Regions from separate parts of the Pedococcus sp. P2_E4 genome, predicted to be linked through region 1. Evidence: riboswitches for the same ligand, from Rfam matches in the RefSeq annotation. Region 1 holds a riboswitch; each other region holds the start of a gene.
What was found. A riboswitch is a leader RNA that binds a small molecule or an ion and turns the genes downstream of it on or off. The one in region 1 is predicted to bind cyclic di-AMP.
Positions count from the first base shown of each region.

Region 1 (3,475 bases):
GGTGCGCGTCGAACGAGTTGGACCGCAGCTGGGTGTCGATGTCGATCTCGATGCCGTCGGGACGGCCCATCACCGCAGGCCGCTCCGCGATCTCACGAGCCCCGTCGAGGTCGGTGCGGTAGCGCTGGGCCAGCCACGCGAGCACGGTCTCGCCGTTGCCCTTGGCGGCTCGCGGGTCGAGCTCGTAGGCGTGGTAGGTCACCACCACCTCGGCCGGGTGGGTGCTCTCGGCGATCGCCTGCTCGAGGCGTCGCTTGCCGATGTAGCACCACGGGCAGACCACGTCCGCCCACACGTCGATCTCGATGGCGGTCATGCCTCCATACAAACACGCCCACCACTGGACCGCCGCGCCAGGTGCACGCAGGCCCCCGTCCGCCGTGGCGGAGGGGGCCTGGGTGCGCTGCGGCCGGGTGGACCCTGGGGTCAGGGGCGGCCGTAGGTGACGCTGGAGGACCAGATCGAGCGGAGCGCGACGGCCTTGCCGCTGCGCGGGGAGTCCCACATCATGCCGTTTCCGGCGTAGATGCCCACGTGGTAGGCCGGCGAGCCGAAGAACACGAGGTCACCCGGCTGCGGGTTGGACACGGGGGTCACGGCCTGGCGCTGCGCCTCGGCCGTGCGCGGCAGGCTGATGCCGACCTGGCGGAAGACGTACGCCGTGAAGCCGGAGCAGTCGAAGCCGGCGGGCGTGGTGCCGCCGTACCTGTACATGATGCCCTCGTACTGGGCAGCGATGCCCAGGACGCCACCGGCGGCCGGACGGCTGCTGGTGAGGGCCGTGCGGGCGGTCGACCGGCTCGCGGTCGAGCTCTGCACGCGGTCGGTGGCGACGGCGGCGGGGCGAACGGCCTTGGCCTTGGGCTTGGGCCTGGCAGTCGCCTTGAAGCCGATCAGGCCGTAGGCGTCAGAGGCCTGCGGGGCAGCGGCCTCGGGAGCCTTGACGGCGACCGGGGCGCTGGTGGTGGCAGCGGTGGGGTCGGCCTTCGGGGCGGCCGGGGCAGCGGACGCCGGGAGGGCGAACGAGGCCACGAGACCACCGGAGGCGGCGACGACGGCCGAGGTCTTGACGGCAGGCTGGGCGGATTTCGCCACGATGCCACTGATCTCGGAAACGGGGTTGTAACGGCCAGGGGCGCGGTGGCGACCGGCAGCGTGTGAAGCCACGATGGATGAACCTCCAGTGCCTACGAGGTGAGCTGTCGGGTTCGGGTGGAGGTAGATCACCCGGCCCTCACGGTTGCCACCCGACCTAGCGGGCGCTCGCGAGAGGACTTAACCCCAAGGACTCTCCCGAAGGAGGGCCCGAAAGTGGGTCCCCCGCTCCTGCCAAGCGGACTTGCTGAGGACCCGAACGTGATGGCAGGACTAGGCGTTCCACATCGGGCCAATCTCCCCGGGGGGTGGAGAGATCCCCGCGAGACTACACAAACCCCCGACCAAAAGTCACATTGAGGTCACGGCGAGCCCATGCGATCGTCAAGCAAACGCCATCTTTCGATGACAGTTCGTGCTCAACGGGGGAAAAATCGGACACGTCCGATCGGTGAACGGTCCGGCGGGTCAGGGACGCCGCGACATACCCCGGCGGGGGTGGCTCGCCGCTCAGACCAGAGCGCCGCTGAGGGCAGGCGCGCCGCTGAGGGCAGGCGCGCCGCTGAGACCAGGGCCGCTCAGACCAGGGCGCCGAAGACGTGCTGGGCGACGTCGTCGGGCAGCGAGACCCCGGTGGACTCGGGGGCGTTCTCGCGCACGGCCACGACGCGCCCGTCCTGGCGGTGCACCCGCACCCGCTCGCCGGGCAGCAGCCGGGCCACCGTGAGCAGGCTGAGCGCCTCGTGGTCGACCTGGACCGGCTCACCGATCCGGCGGACGAGCACGATCTCGGGGGTCTCGGTCGCGAGCTCGGTCAGCGTGTGCAGCCCCGAGCGGAAGTCCTCGGTGGGCTCGACCTCACCCAGCTCGTCGAGGCCGGGGATGGGGTTGCCGTAGGGCGAGTCGTGGTGGTCCTTGAGCATGGCGAGGATCTTGCGCTCGACCCGCTCGGACATGACGTGCTCCCAGCGGCAGGCCTCGTCGTGGACGTACTCCCACTCGAGCCCGATGACGTCGACGAGCAGGCGCTCGGCGAGCCGGTGCTTGCGCATGACGCGGGTCGCCAGCAGCCGACCGTGCTCGGACAGCTCGAGGTGACGGTCGCCGGCGAGCGCCAGCAGGCCGTCGCGCTCCATGCGCGCGACCGTCTGCGACACCGTGGGCCCGGAGTGGCCGAGGCGCTCGGCGATGCGGGCGCGCAGCGGCGTGATGCCCTCTTCCTCGAGCTCGAAGATCGTCTTGAGGTACATCTCGGTGGTGTCGATCAGGTCCGTCACGGGTCAAGCCTCTCATTAGCGGGCGACTGCGCGCCGCTGTCCGGCAACTCGGGCTCCCCCGACGCCGCGGCTCGGGCGACCGCGCCCCGACGCACCGGGTCGTAGGCCGGCACCCAGTAGCCGATCCAGCAGGCTCCCAGCAGCGCGAGCACCCCGACCCCGAGACAGGCTGCGACGAGGCCGGAGACGGCCGTGACGGCGCTGATGAGGACCGGTGCGCCACTGCCACCGATGACCGACACGAAGCGCCACCCGCCGAGGAACTGCGACCGGCCGACCGCCGGGGCGACGTCGGCGCCGAGGGTCATGACGAGGCCCGAGCCGATGCCGTTGCCGATGGCACCCACGACGGCCAAAAGGCCGATGCCCAGCGCAGTCCCGGTGAGCGGCAGGGCGCCGAGGCTCAACCCGACGACCACGACACACGGCACGGCGATCCACACCCGCCCGAACCGGTCCATGACCGAGCCGGCCGGGTAGAACAACAGCATCTCGACGCCCCCGGCGACCCCGAAGATGACGGCGGTGGTGCTGGCGGACAGCCCCGACTGGGCGGCCCACAGCGGCACGAGCACGACCCGCGACGACCGCACCGCACCCACGACGGCGATGGCCAGGCCGAGGGTGAGGTACGTGCGCCGGTGGCTCCAGAGCAGCGTGGCGGTGCCCACCGGCGCCTCGAGCCGGGCCGCCTCCTCGTGCTCGGCCGTGAGGTCGGGCGCCCACCACACGAGCAGCGTCGCGAGCACCCCGGCCGCGACCGCCACCGCGAACCCCGCCTGCGGTCCCCAGAAGTGCACGATCGGAGCGCCCACGAAGGGCCCGACGAACAACCCGATCCGGTGGACCCCGCCCAGGGTCGACAACGCCCGCGCACGCATCGCGATCGGCACCGCGTCGATGAGGTACGACTGGCGGGCCACGAGGAACACCGACGACGTGAACCCCATCGCGAACACCGCAGCCATGAGCGCGACCAGCGAGGTGGCCGTCACCGCGAACAGGGCGGCGACGGCATCGGCGGCGGCCGCCCCCATGAGGGCCTTGCGCTCCCCCACCCGGTGCACGAGGGCGCCGGCCGGCACCGCGAAGAACAGGTCGGC
Region 1 is NZ_JBFUEO010000068.1:288-3,762, reverse strand. It holds gene AC1DV7_RS17740 (DsbA family oxidoreductase) at 1-316, opposite strand, end outside; gene AC1DV7_RS17735 (C40 family peptidase) at 427-1,167, opposite strand; cyclic di-AMP (ydaO/yuaA leader) riboswitch at 1,174-1,355, opposite strand; gene AC1DV7_RS17730 (iron-dependent transcriptional repressor DtxR) at 1,674-2,372, opposite strand; gene AC1DV7_RS17725 (MFS transporter) at 2,369-3,475, opposite strand, start outside.

Region 2 (5,202 bases), on a different contig from region 1:
GCCGTCGACGCCCTGCCCGAGGCTGACCCGGCCCGCCACCCGGGCGAGCGGGACGTGCTCGGCCGATGAGCAAGGGCCGCCCGCGGGCGGCAGTCGTCACGTCATACCGATCCGTGCGTCTGACACGGCGTGGAGGAACATCGAACTGGACAGGGGCTTCCCTTCGGCGTGCTCGCGTTCCCGGACGTGTCCCGTGGTGAGCCGGCGGCTCCTCGGCAGGTTGACGCGAGGGGGATGCCGGCGGATCGCGCCCACCCGCTGTGGCGGGCGGCCCACGACCCTGCCGTGACGCTGGAGGAGTTCGACCGGGCTGCCCTGCAGTGGGAGCGCACCCTGGACGTCGATCCGCAGGCCGGCCGAGGCCCACGGCTGGTCCTGGAGGTCCACGACGACCAGGAGGGCACCGTCCTGAACCAGGCGCTGCGAGACTTCGCGTCGCGTCAGCGCCAGGCCGCGCGACACGGCCACGACCACCTGAGGCAGGTCCGGACGCACTGGGCGCTGATCGCAGACCAGCTCGCGGACCGGGTGGACCAGGACACCGACCGACAGTGAGCCGTCACGGTTCAGGGGGATCCGACGTCTCTCCTGTGTGGCCGGCCTTCGAACCTCCGGTCGCTTGATGGGCACCCGCCGGCGGCCTGAGCGCACCCCCCTTGGCCGCCGGCGGGCGTCTTCGCGACGGCCCTGCGCGTCGCAGGCCTAGAAGCGGCCGTACCCCGACACCCCGGCGAAGACCTTGCGCTTCTGCGTGACGAGGCCCGGCTTGCCCGCGTCGAACATGTAGCCACCCCCGGCGTAGATGCCCACGTGGTAGGCCGGCGACCCGAAGAAGACCAGGTCGCCCGGTCGTGGTGTCGAGACCCGGCGCGCGGCGGCCTGCTGGGCAGCCGCGGTGCGCGGGATGGACTTGCCTGCCTTGCGGTAGACGAACGACGTGTAGCCGGAGCAGTCGAAGCCGCCGGGCCCGGTGCCCCCACGCCGGTAGGGAATCCCGGTGTAGGCGGCTGCAATGGCCACCACGGTGCTCGACAGCGACGGGGACGCCCCAGCCCTGGACGCCCCTGCCTTGGACGCCCCAGCCTTGACAGGGGCCGCCTTGGTGCGGGCCGCCTTGGCAGCTGCCGCCTTGGGACCCCGGCGCATGACCGCCGCAGTCCGGGGGCCGACCACTCCGTCAGGGGTCAGGTGGTGCCGTCCCTGGTAGCGCCGCACGGCTGCTGTGGTCCTCGGACCGAAGACCCCGTCCGCCGTGACGCCGACGATGCGCTGGATCGCGACGACGTGGGCGCCCGTGGAGCCCTGGCGCAGGACCGGCCAGGCCAGGACTCCTGTGGCGGTCGGGGCCGGGGCAGCCGCCGCGTTGGGTACGCCGGCGGCGAGGCAGCCGATCGTCACCAGGGCGGCCGCAGCCGCCGAGCCCCGGTAGCGGCGACGCCGGGGTTTGCGATGTCTTCCGATGTACGTCAATGACATGGGCCAACTCCTCCACCGCCTGCGAGGTGAGCTGTCGGGTTCGGGCGGAGGTGTGCCCGGCCGCGCTCGCCGTCGCCACGTGACCGGAGTCGGCCTCTGCAACGTCGACGAGGGCGGCTTCACCCCAAGGACCGAGTCGGTCCGAAGTGGTTTCCCCGCTCCTGCCCTGAAGGTCGATGGCTGGCCGGGGGCAGGATTCGGCAACTCGTCCAGCGCCCGATCGCCGACCGGGCTCCCGCAAGGTACCCGTCATCGCAGGCTGATGCCAAGCCGAGCAGCGATCGAAATCCATTGCGGCAGTAAATGATTCGCGTCGCGTCACACATTCGTTGCTGGCGCGTCAGTACCAGTTGAGGGCGCCTGTGCCCTCCCCCGGATTCGCCCGACATCTCCCTGTTCCGAGCACCCCACACCAGTGCAGGCTCAACGCCCCTGCAGCGTCACCGAAAGAGTCCTTCCCCCGCGCATGAACCCGACCTGCCCCGAGTCCTTCGACACCCTGGCCGCCCTCATGGCCGCAGCCGCGAGCCTCCTGCTCGGTTCCGCCGCCGCCGGTCTGCTGCTCATCCGGCGGACGAGGGGAGGCGGCGCCATACTCGTCCTCCTCGTGTCCATGGTCGCCGCCACCGGGGTCCTGGTGGCCGGCCACGAGTCCGACCGCCGGCACTGTGCGGCGGTCGACACCACCACCGCGGACCCGGTCGTGGGCCAGGCCCCGCGCGCCACGAAGGTGGCGACGCCAGTCCCCGCCAAGACCGGCGCCGCGCCGCCCGCGAGGGTCGCGTCGACGTCCCCGCCCACCCCCGCAGTCACCGTCACCGTGACGGCGCCTGCGGCGGCCCCCGCGCCGGCGAGCACCACGGCACCGAGCGGACCGCAGTCCGTCGACACCCCCACCCCATCGACCAGCACGTCGCCCTCGAGCCCTACTGCAGCCGAGCCCACCACGGCGCCGACGCCCCCGGTGCAGACCTCGAGCGGTTCGACACCGGTCGCCGGGAGCCCGTCACCCTAGGCCGCACGGCGACCCCGCCGGCCTGCCGTCACTTTCCGGGGCCGGGGACGTCTCACTGGTGACCGCCTGTCCGGGGGACGGGGTCGGTCGGAACGGCGGGCGACTACTGCACCCAGTCGCCCGCCGTTCTCCTGCCCGGGAAGGCCCACCTGCCGGGAATGCCCACCTGCCCGGATGCTCACCCGCGACCCGCCCACCCGCGACCTGCCCCCTCCCACACCTTGTCGCGGGAGCGACCCGGGTCCATCCTTGGACGAGGGGCCCGGTGCCCCCGCCGGGAGCGGCGGGGATGCGGCCCGACCGTCCGATCGGGAGGAGCGGGTGATGCGCGGACCTGGGGTGAGGCGACGGTTCTGGGCCGAGGTGGTGCTCGCGGGGATCGGTGTGCTCCTGGCCGTCGTGACTGCTCTGGTGCCGGACTGGATCGAGCGGCTCGGCGGCGAGGGTGGTGACGCCGGCAGCGGAGGCACCGAGCGCGCGATCTCTCTGCTGTTCTTGGCGGCCGCCGTGGTGCTGGGCATCCTGGCCCGCGTGGAGTGGCGCCGACCGATGCGGCCCGCCCTGGCTCGCGACAGCTCAGGTGGCGACCCGCGCCGATGACCACCAAGCGACGGGCCGGGTCCACCGAGGCCACCCACGAGGGCGCAGACCCCCTCGCCGGCACGCACGTCCGGGCGCGCAGGAAGGGTGACAAGGCCCGCGACGACGCGCTGGCGGGCGCCGAGGCCGCCGAGGGGCTGCCGGCCGGGGCCGAGCCCGACCTGGGCATCCCCATGAGTGACCGCCAGCTGGACCAGCGCGACCGGCAGCAGTCGGCCGAGCGCAAGAAGCCGGGGCCCAAGCCGCCGGAGACGCCCCCCGCCACCCCGGTTGCGCCGCCACCGACCGCGCCGCCGCCGACCGACCCCGAGTGAGCGGGGCCGACTCGTGCTGACGATCACCGCCAACATCGCGCTCGACGATGCTGCCACCGGCACCCAGACGGGCACCGTCGGCGAACCCTCGGTCGGCGTCTCCTCCTCCATCCTGTTCGTCACGGGCAACTGGTACGCCACGCGATCGGCGGACGGCGGCGCGACCTGGTCGCTGCTCGACCCGTTCACCGAGTTCCCTGCCGACCGTGGGGTGTTCTGCTGCGACCAGCTCGTGACCTACCTGCCGACCCAGCGCCTGTGGGTGTGGCTGCTGCAGTACTCGAAGTCGGGGCGCAGCAACATCTACCGGCTCGCCGTCAGCCGGACGGCGGCCTCGGGGACGTGGCGGTGGTGGGACGTCTCGCCGGCCGACCTCGACCCGGCCTGGACCGACGTGTGGTTCGACTTCCCCGACCTCGCGGTCAGCACCAAGAACCTCTGGCTCACCTTCAACCAGTACGACGGCTCCGACCGGTGGGTGCGGGCCGGCGTCATCCGGTATGCGCGTGCCGACCTGACCAGGACGGCGCCCCTGACCCGTCGTCACTGGTCCACGACGTCGGTCGGTTCGCTGCGCCTGGTCTCGGGGGCCGGGTCCTCGATGTGGTTCGCTGCCAACGACCAGTCGCGCCGGTCCCTGCGGCTGTTCCAGTGGCCGGACGACGCGGCGAACGTCAGCGCCTGGACGATCCCCGTGACCCCCTGGAACGACAGCGACTACCGCTCGCTCGGGCCGGACGGCCAGCCGTGGCTCAGCCGCTGCGACGACCGCGTCACCGGTGCCTGGCGGGCCGGCGGCCGGCTCGGCTTCCTGTGGAGTGCCGGGCGTGGCCCGGGGCGGCCGCAGCCCTACATCCGCGCCGTCACCCTGGACGAGCAGTCGCTCACCGTCGTGGCCGAGCCGGACCTCTGGAGCCAGAACGGCGCCTGGGCCTATCCGGCGGCAGCGCCCAGCAGGCGTGGGGCCATCGGCCTCACCGCCTTCTTCGGCGGCCCCACGCAGCCGGCCCATGCGGTCGGGGTCCTCGACCAGCAGGCCAACACCTGGACCACGAAGACGACCGCGACGTCCACCCACGCACCGCAGGCCGGCAAGTGGGGCGACTACCTCTCCTGCCGCGCGCACCCGACCCGGACCACCTCGTGGGTCGCCAGCGGCTACACGCTGCAGGGCGGTCAGGACCGTCGCAACATCGAGCCCCGCGTCGTGACCTTCCGTCCCTGACCAGGTCCAGGAGGCGGGTCTCAGGTCGGGCGGTTCTCGATGTGCACGATCCGCGCGGCGGCATACGGGCAGAAGCGCACCAGCTCGGACACGGTGGTGGGGGGCACGACCGCACCCGGCGCGGTGGTGGGCGGCACGAACACCTCGCCCGCACCGATCGACCCGACGAAGGCGAGGAAGAGCACCTGCTGCTTGTTCGGCACGGCGGTGAGGTCGACGTCGACCGACACGGCGCGCGGCATCCGGGCGTCGACCGCCGTGGGCACGGTGCGCCAGGTGACCCCACTGCCACCGGTCGCGAGGTTCCATCCGCCCGGCACCGGCTGGGCCGTCCCTGCCGCGGCCGCTGTGAGGAAGGGCAGGAGGCTCGTCACTGACAATGCCAGCAGGTCCGACGGCGTCACCCCCGCGCGCCAGAGGAGGACGACGAAGCCCTGGTTGGCGCGCAGCCCGATCGCATCGCGGTGGTGGACGAGGACGTCCACGGTGGAGGGCTCACGGAAGACCGTCCACATGTCGTTGACGACGTTGCGGGGCACGACATCCATCAGGTCGGCCTCGGTCGCCGACAC
Region 2 is NZ_JBFUEO010000049.1:9,299-14,500, reverse strand. It holds gene AC1DV7_RS16355 (pyridoxamine 5'-phosphate oxidase family protein) at 1-69, shown strand, start outside; gene AC1DV7_RS16350 (hypothetical protein) at 235-555, shown strand; gene AC1DV7_RS16345 (C40 family peptidase) at 703-1,476, opposite strand; cyclic di-AMP (ydaO/yuaA leader) riboswitch at 1,482-1,689, opposite strand; gene AC1DV7_RS16340 (hypothetical protein) at 1,943-2,491, shown strand; gene AC1DV7_RS16335 (hypothetical protein) at 2,816-3,091, shown strand; gene AC1DV7_RS16330 (hypothetical protein) at 3,088-3,405, shown strand; gene AC1DV7_RS16325 (hypothetical protein) at 3,419-4,630, shown strand; gene AC1DV7_RS16320 (hypothetical protein) at 4,651-5,202, opposite strand, start outside.
Region 2: it holds a riboswitch for cyclic di-AMP, as region 1 does, so the genes downstream of both, AC1DV7_RS16345 (C40 family peptidase) here and AC1DV7_RS17735 (C40 family peptidase) in region 1, are expected to answer to the same signal.

Region 3 (5,202 bases), on a different contig from region 1:
AGGAGTCGCCCTGCGTGATCGTGGCAGGCGAGAACTCCTTGTCGAGCTGCGGGGTCACGTCGACGATCTGCGGGAGGTCGAAGCCGACGTCGTTGCCGGTGCCCGTGGCCCTGAGGTTCCTAACGCGGATGCCCAAGGTGGGGGTCGCCCCCGTGAGCGGCACCTGCAGGGCGCCGGACTGCAGCTTGGCCACGCTGTAGTTCACGTTGTTGACGTTGATGACCTGCCTGCTGGGGTCACTGCACGGATCCAAACCGGTGCCGACGACCGTGGGAACGCCGTTGACCATGAGGGCGAACTCCTGGCTCGCGTGGTTGGAGAAGCAGTTGGTCTCGGCGAAGATCGCCGAGACGGCGTAGAAGTGGCCGGCGATGGTAGGGATCGAGTTCTTGGTGGTCTGGAGCTGGATGCCAGCTGCCTGGACACCGTCGGGGCGGTTCGTGTACTCGCTGAGGATCTGGTTCTGAGCGGCCTGGGCGGCAGTCATGCCCTGGTACTGCCCCATGGCGGTGGCCATGGCGCCGAGGATGTTCCACCCGCCGTTCCGTGCGCACTGGTCGTCGGCCGCCGGCGTGACACCGGAGGGCAACGGGCTCCCCTGGCGCATCACCCAGCCGTTGCAGGCGCTGGCTCCGGGGCTCCAGGCAGCATCAGCCGTGTAGGTCTCGCCGGCAGCAGCGGCGCCGCCGGTGTAGCTGCCGATCCTCACCGGCGCCGCACTCGCGTCGATGTTGGAGAAGTCCTCGCTGTAGAGCAGGGTCCCCGCCTGCGGTACCCCCGGATTGCCGGGGACGGCGAGAGCCGGCGTCACAGCCAGCGCGGTCCCCATCGCCGCCACCAGCGCGAACACGACTGTCAAGGCAGCAGGACGTCGCCATCGTGCCCTTTCCCCCATAAGGCCTGAAAAACGACGCACTGAAACCACACTCTCCTTAGTCACATGGGTTGCTTCGTCCCCCGTAAGACCTCGAAGCCGGCAAGTCGTGACGCTTCAGGCCGAAGAATCTTTACGGCCGCCTGACCAAACACGGGCAAGTCGCGTGTGGCCCCGCCGCGGGGCGGCCTGTAACGGGCCGGCCATAACCGGACAAAACCGCGCGACCCGTGCCGTGGACCGGCACAGGGACGGCGCCTGTCGGACGCCCATCGCACGGAGGTGGGAGCGCACGCATGGCTGTGGACGGCACGATCTCCCCCTGCGGGACCGCGCCGCCCACACCCATGAGAGGCCCGAGAGCCGATGTCGTGACGCGGGTCTCAAGCCCCGGGACGACGCCCGTCAGCTGCCGGTCAGCGTGCCGCCGAGGAGGAACACGACGGCACCGTCGCGGAGGAAGCGGAGCTCGCAACCGCCGTCGCCGACACCCCCCTGAACTGGGTGCCCAACACGACATCCACGTCCCGACCCACGCGGACCGTGCTCACCTGCACAGCACCGGGGATGTGGTCAGCTACCAGCTGCGCCGCGCCCCGCCCGTCCGGGCCGAACGTGATGACAGCCGCTGCGTCGGTCCACCGGCCCTCCGCAGCCGTCCCCACGCGTGCGACCCTGAAGCCGGCCTTCGTCAGCTGCCCTGCACCTTTCCTGGCCTGGCCAGAGATCCCGGACCCGTTGAACACCGCGACCTCGAAGCTGGCCAGGTCGGCCTGCTGCTGGTGGCACGACGCCTGGACGGTCTGGGGGGCAGGGTCGAAAGCCCCGAGCGCGGACGCCGTCGCCAAGGTCGACGCCCCGAGGACGAGCCCCGGCGTGCACACGAACAGCAGCACCCGACCGAGCTGGCGGCGGCCGGCCGAGGTCCAAGGCCCCGCAGGAGCGGACTCCGGCCGCCCCGAGGTCTCCCGTCCTGACGCTGGCACGGGGGTCGATGGGCTCGTGGGCATGGCGTGTCAGTCCTCCGGTCGCACGCCTCAGGTCCTCGAGACGGCCATCGTGGTGGCGACCGCCGGGCTGCGCGTTCGAGGATGAGAGCAGGGCCACCGCGGATGGTGACGCGCCCATGCCCGAGAACGGGACGAAGGTCGACAAACTGCGCTGAGCCGACGGGGGGACTCGAACCCCCAACCCCCTGTTTACAAGACAGGTGCGCTGCCAATTGCGCCACGCCGGCATGCCTGCCCGAGCAGACGGCGTCGATGGTACCGGCGCGGTGGTGACGGGCGAGAACCCTGCGCCAGACGGCATACCCCGCTCATGGCTGCGGCCTCCCACCCGCCGGGGTGGGAGGCCGCACGGAGGACGTCGTCAGCGAGCGTTCAGGTAGCTCTGGAGCGTCCGGACCGTGGCGCGGTCGAGGGTGCGCGACCCATTGTGGCGAGCGCCGATCTTGGTCTGGAGGGCGCGGATGGTCTTGGGGCCGATGACACCGTCCGGTGCCGATCCGACCTTGCGCTGCAACGCCTTCACGTCGGTGCGCGACAGGCTCCCGTTGACCGACCCACCGACCCAGCGCTCGATGGCCGCGTTGGTCTTCGGGCCACGGATGCCGTCGACGACCAGCCGGCCGGCGGGGGCGGTGCGCGCCGAGGAGCGGGAGGCGACCGGGGTGCTGCGGACCGCGGACGCGGTCGCAGTCGCGGACGACGCCCCTCCGTTCGCGCGCGTCAGGCCGGCGCGGGCCCCGCAGGTCGGCCACGCACCGGGGCCTTGCACCTTGAGGACCTTCTGGGCGACCGCGATCTGCTCCGACTTGCTGGCCTGGTGGGCGTACGCGGCGTAGGCGCCGCCACCGAAGCCGCTCCAGGTGGACCGGCTGAACTGCAGCCCGCCGTAGAAGCCGTTGCCGGTGTTGATGGACCAATTGCCGCCCGACTCGCAGGCCGCGACCCGGTCCCAGACGGTGCCGGCCGCGTTGGCCGAGGAGGCGGTCGCCAGGCCGCCCGCGACGGTCGCGACACCGGCCACGGCGACTCCGGTGACACGACGCTTGACGGGGTTGGGCTTCCGGGCAGAGTGCTTCGGCGCGTAGAACATGGGGAAGGGGTCCTCTCCTGACGTGCGCCTGCGAGGTGAGCTGTCGGGTTCGGGCTGTCAGGTGCCCGGCCGGCGGACCGGCTTCACCCCAAGGCCGCGTTGCGGCCGCGTTGGGTCCCCCGTCCTCGTCTGCCCGGAACCGTTCCGGCTGGTCACCCGCCTGACGAGGCTCGGCGCTGCGGGTGTGCATTGGGTGTGCCGTGTTCACTTGTGGGATGCCGGCGGCATCGGTCAACCACCGTAGGCCCGTGGGCGGGATCGGACAACCAGTTCGCCGGATGTCGTAGTCCCTTCGGTCAGAACTGGGCGGTAGGGGTCGACATCGCGACGCCACGACCGGGCCCGACAGGCGGGCGGCCGGGCGGCCGGGCGCCCGAGCGGGGGCGGTCCGGGTCAGCGACGCCGAGCGCGACGCTTCTGCACCGCACTGCGGTCGAAGGGCGCCGCCAGGAACTCACCGAGCACGCTGCCGGCCGCGATCGCGAGCAGCACGGCCATCGCCCCCAAGAGGGTGGTGATGCCACCCTGGAGCGACAACGTCCCCGCGCCCTCGGAGGAGCCGTTGACCATCTCGTACAGGCCCCGGAAGATCGCCAGACCGGGGAGCAGGCCGTACGACGCGGGCACGACGAGCACCATGGGCGGGGCCCCGAGCCGCAGCGCGACCAGCCGCCCGGCGAACCCGAGCACGATCGCGGCGCAGCCCGCAGCGGCCAGCGGACCCAGCCCGTCGATCCGCGCCACGGCCAGCGAGACGCCCACGCTGGCGGCGCACAGCAGACCGGCCGGCAGGACGAGCCGGCGCATGCTGCGAAGCCCGACCGCCCCCGCCAGGCCGACGAGGAACGCGCCCACCACCGCGAGGAGCACGGGTGCGCTCAAGGCCCGGGTGGCCACGATGGACGGCGACGCGACGTCGAGGTCGAACATCTCCGTGAGGGACAGCGTGAGGGACAGGCCCGTGGCGACGCCGAGGATGATGCCCGCGGTCGTGAGGAAGACGGCGAACATCCGGCCCGCTCCGGTGACGGAGTAGCCGGAGATGGCATCCTCGAACGCCGAGGCGACCGTGCGTCCGGGCAGCAGCACCGTGATGCCGCCGGCGACGATGAACGCGAAGTCCGACGACGAGACCGGCAGCCAGCCCTGCGCGCCCAGGCTGAACGCACCCCAGGCGCAGACGGTGGCGAAGAACCCACCGATGGCGCACTGGTAGAAGTCCGGCAGCCCGCGCCGCCCCAGGGACCGGGCGGCATACCCGACGAACAGCGCCGACAACCCCGACACGAGCGCGGCGACCGCACCGGCACCCAGCATCGTCGCGATGGCGGCGGCCAGCACACCCAGCGAGCCACGGACCGCCCACCGCGGCCAGAAGCGTGGGGCGCGGCGGATCTCGCGCAGCCGGGCCGATGCGGCCTCGCGGTCGTAGCCCTCGCTGACGAGGCTCTCGACGAACTCGTGCACCGCGGTCAGCCGGGCGAAGTCACGGCTGGCCGAGCGCACGACGCGCAGCATGGTGATCGGGAGGCCGGAGGTCGTCGTGCACTGGATGAGCAGTGACTGCAAGGTGATGTCGACCTCGAGGTTGTCGAGCCCACCGGCCGCGGCGACCGCGATGACCGACGACTCGACCTGCGGCGCCCCCGCCCCGCACCGCAGCATCAGCTCGCCGACCCGCAGGGCCAGGTCGAGGGCCGCCCGCGCCTCGCGCTCCTCCGCCGCCGCCTGCCGGATCTTCACGTTGCGATAGGGCGAGTGCCTCAGCGACTCCAGCATCGGCATCGTCTCGGTGAGCTCTTCGCCGCGCCAGATGCGGCTGCTGCGCAGGACGGGGCGGCGTGGCCGGTGCGGCGGGCCCGGGTCGGGGCGCGGGCTCGGGTCTGGGGTGCCTTCGGCCATCAGCCGAGCCCGGGGAGCACCGCGCTCGGTGCCTGGGTGGGCCACCAGTCCGGGGAGCCGGCTTCCTGGAGGGCCAGGCCCGCGAGGGCGAGAGCCAGCAGCAGGAGGAGCCCGACCGCGATCTGGGAGGCGCGCGCACCGGGCACGACACCGCGCACCAGGCTCCGGGTGCCTCGGCGCAGGCCGGAGCCCCCGGGCCCCCACCACGCCATGAGGGCGGCTACCAGCCCGCCGACCGCGAGGTGGGGAGCCGAGTTGGGTTCGGGAGACCCACCCGTGACCGCCACGGTGGCCAGCGCGGAACTGAACACCGCGCAGATGCCCAC
Region 3 is NZ_JBFUEO010000001.1:222,811-228,012, reverse strand. It holds gene AC1DV7_RS01145 (DUF7507 domain-containing protein) at 1-850, opposite strand, end outside; gene AC1DV7_RS01140 (LytR C-terminal domain-containing protein) at 1,291-1,884, opposite strand; tRNA gene AC1DV7_RS01135 (tRNA-Thr) at 2,039-2,111, opposite strand; gene AC1DV7_RS01130 (transglycosylase family protein) at 2,246-2,974, opposite strand; cyclic di-AMP (ydaO/yuaA leader) riboswitch at 3,006-3,096, opposite strand; gene AC1DV7_RS01125 (threonine/serine exporter family protein) at 3,368-4,876, opposite strand; gene AC1DV7_RS01120 (serine/threonine-protein kinase) at 4,876-5,202, opposite strand, start outside.
Region 3: it holds a riboswitch for cyclic di-AMP, as region 1 does, so the genes downstream of both, AC1DV7_RS01130 (transglycosylase family protein) here and AC1DV7_RS17735 (C40 family peptidase) in region 1, are expected to answer to the same signal.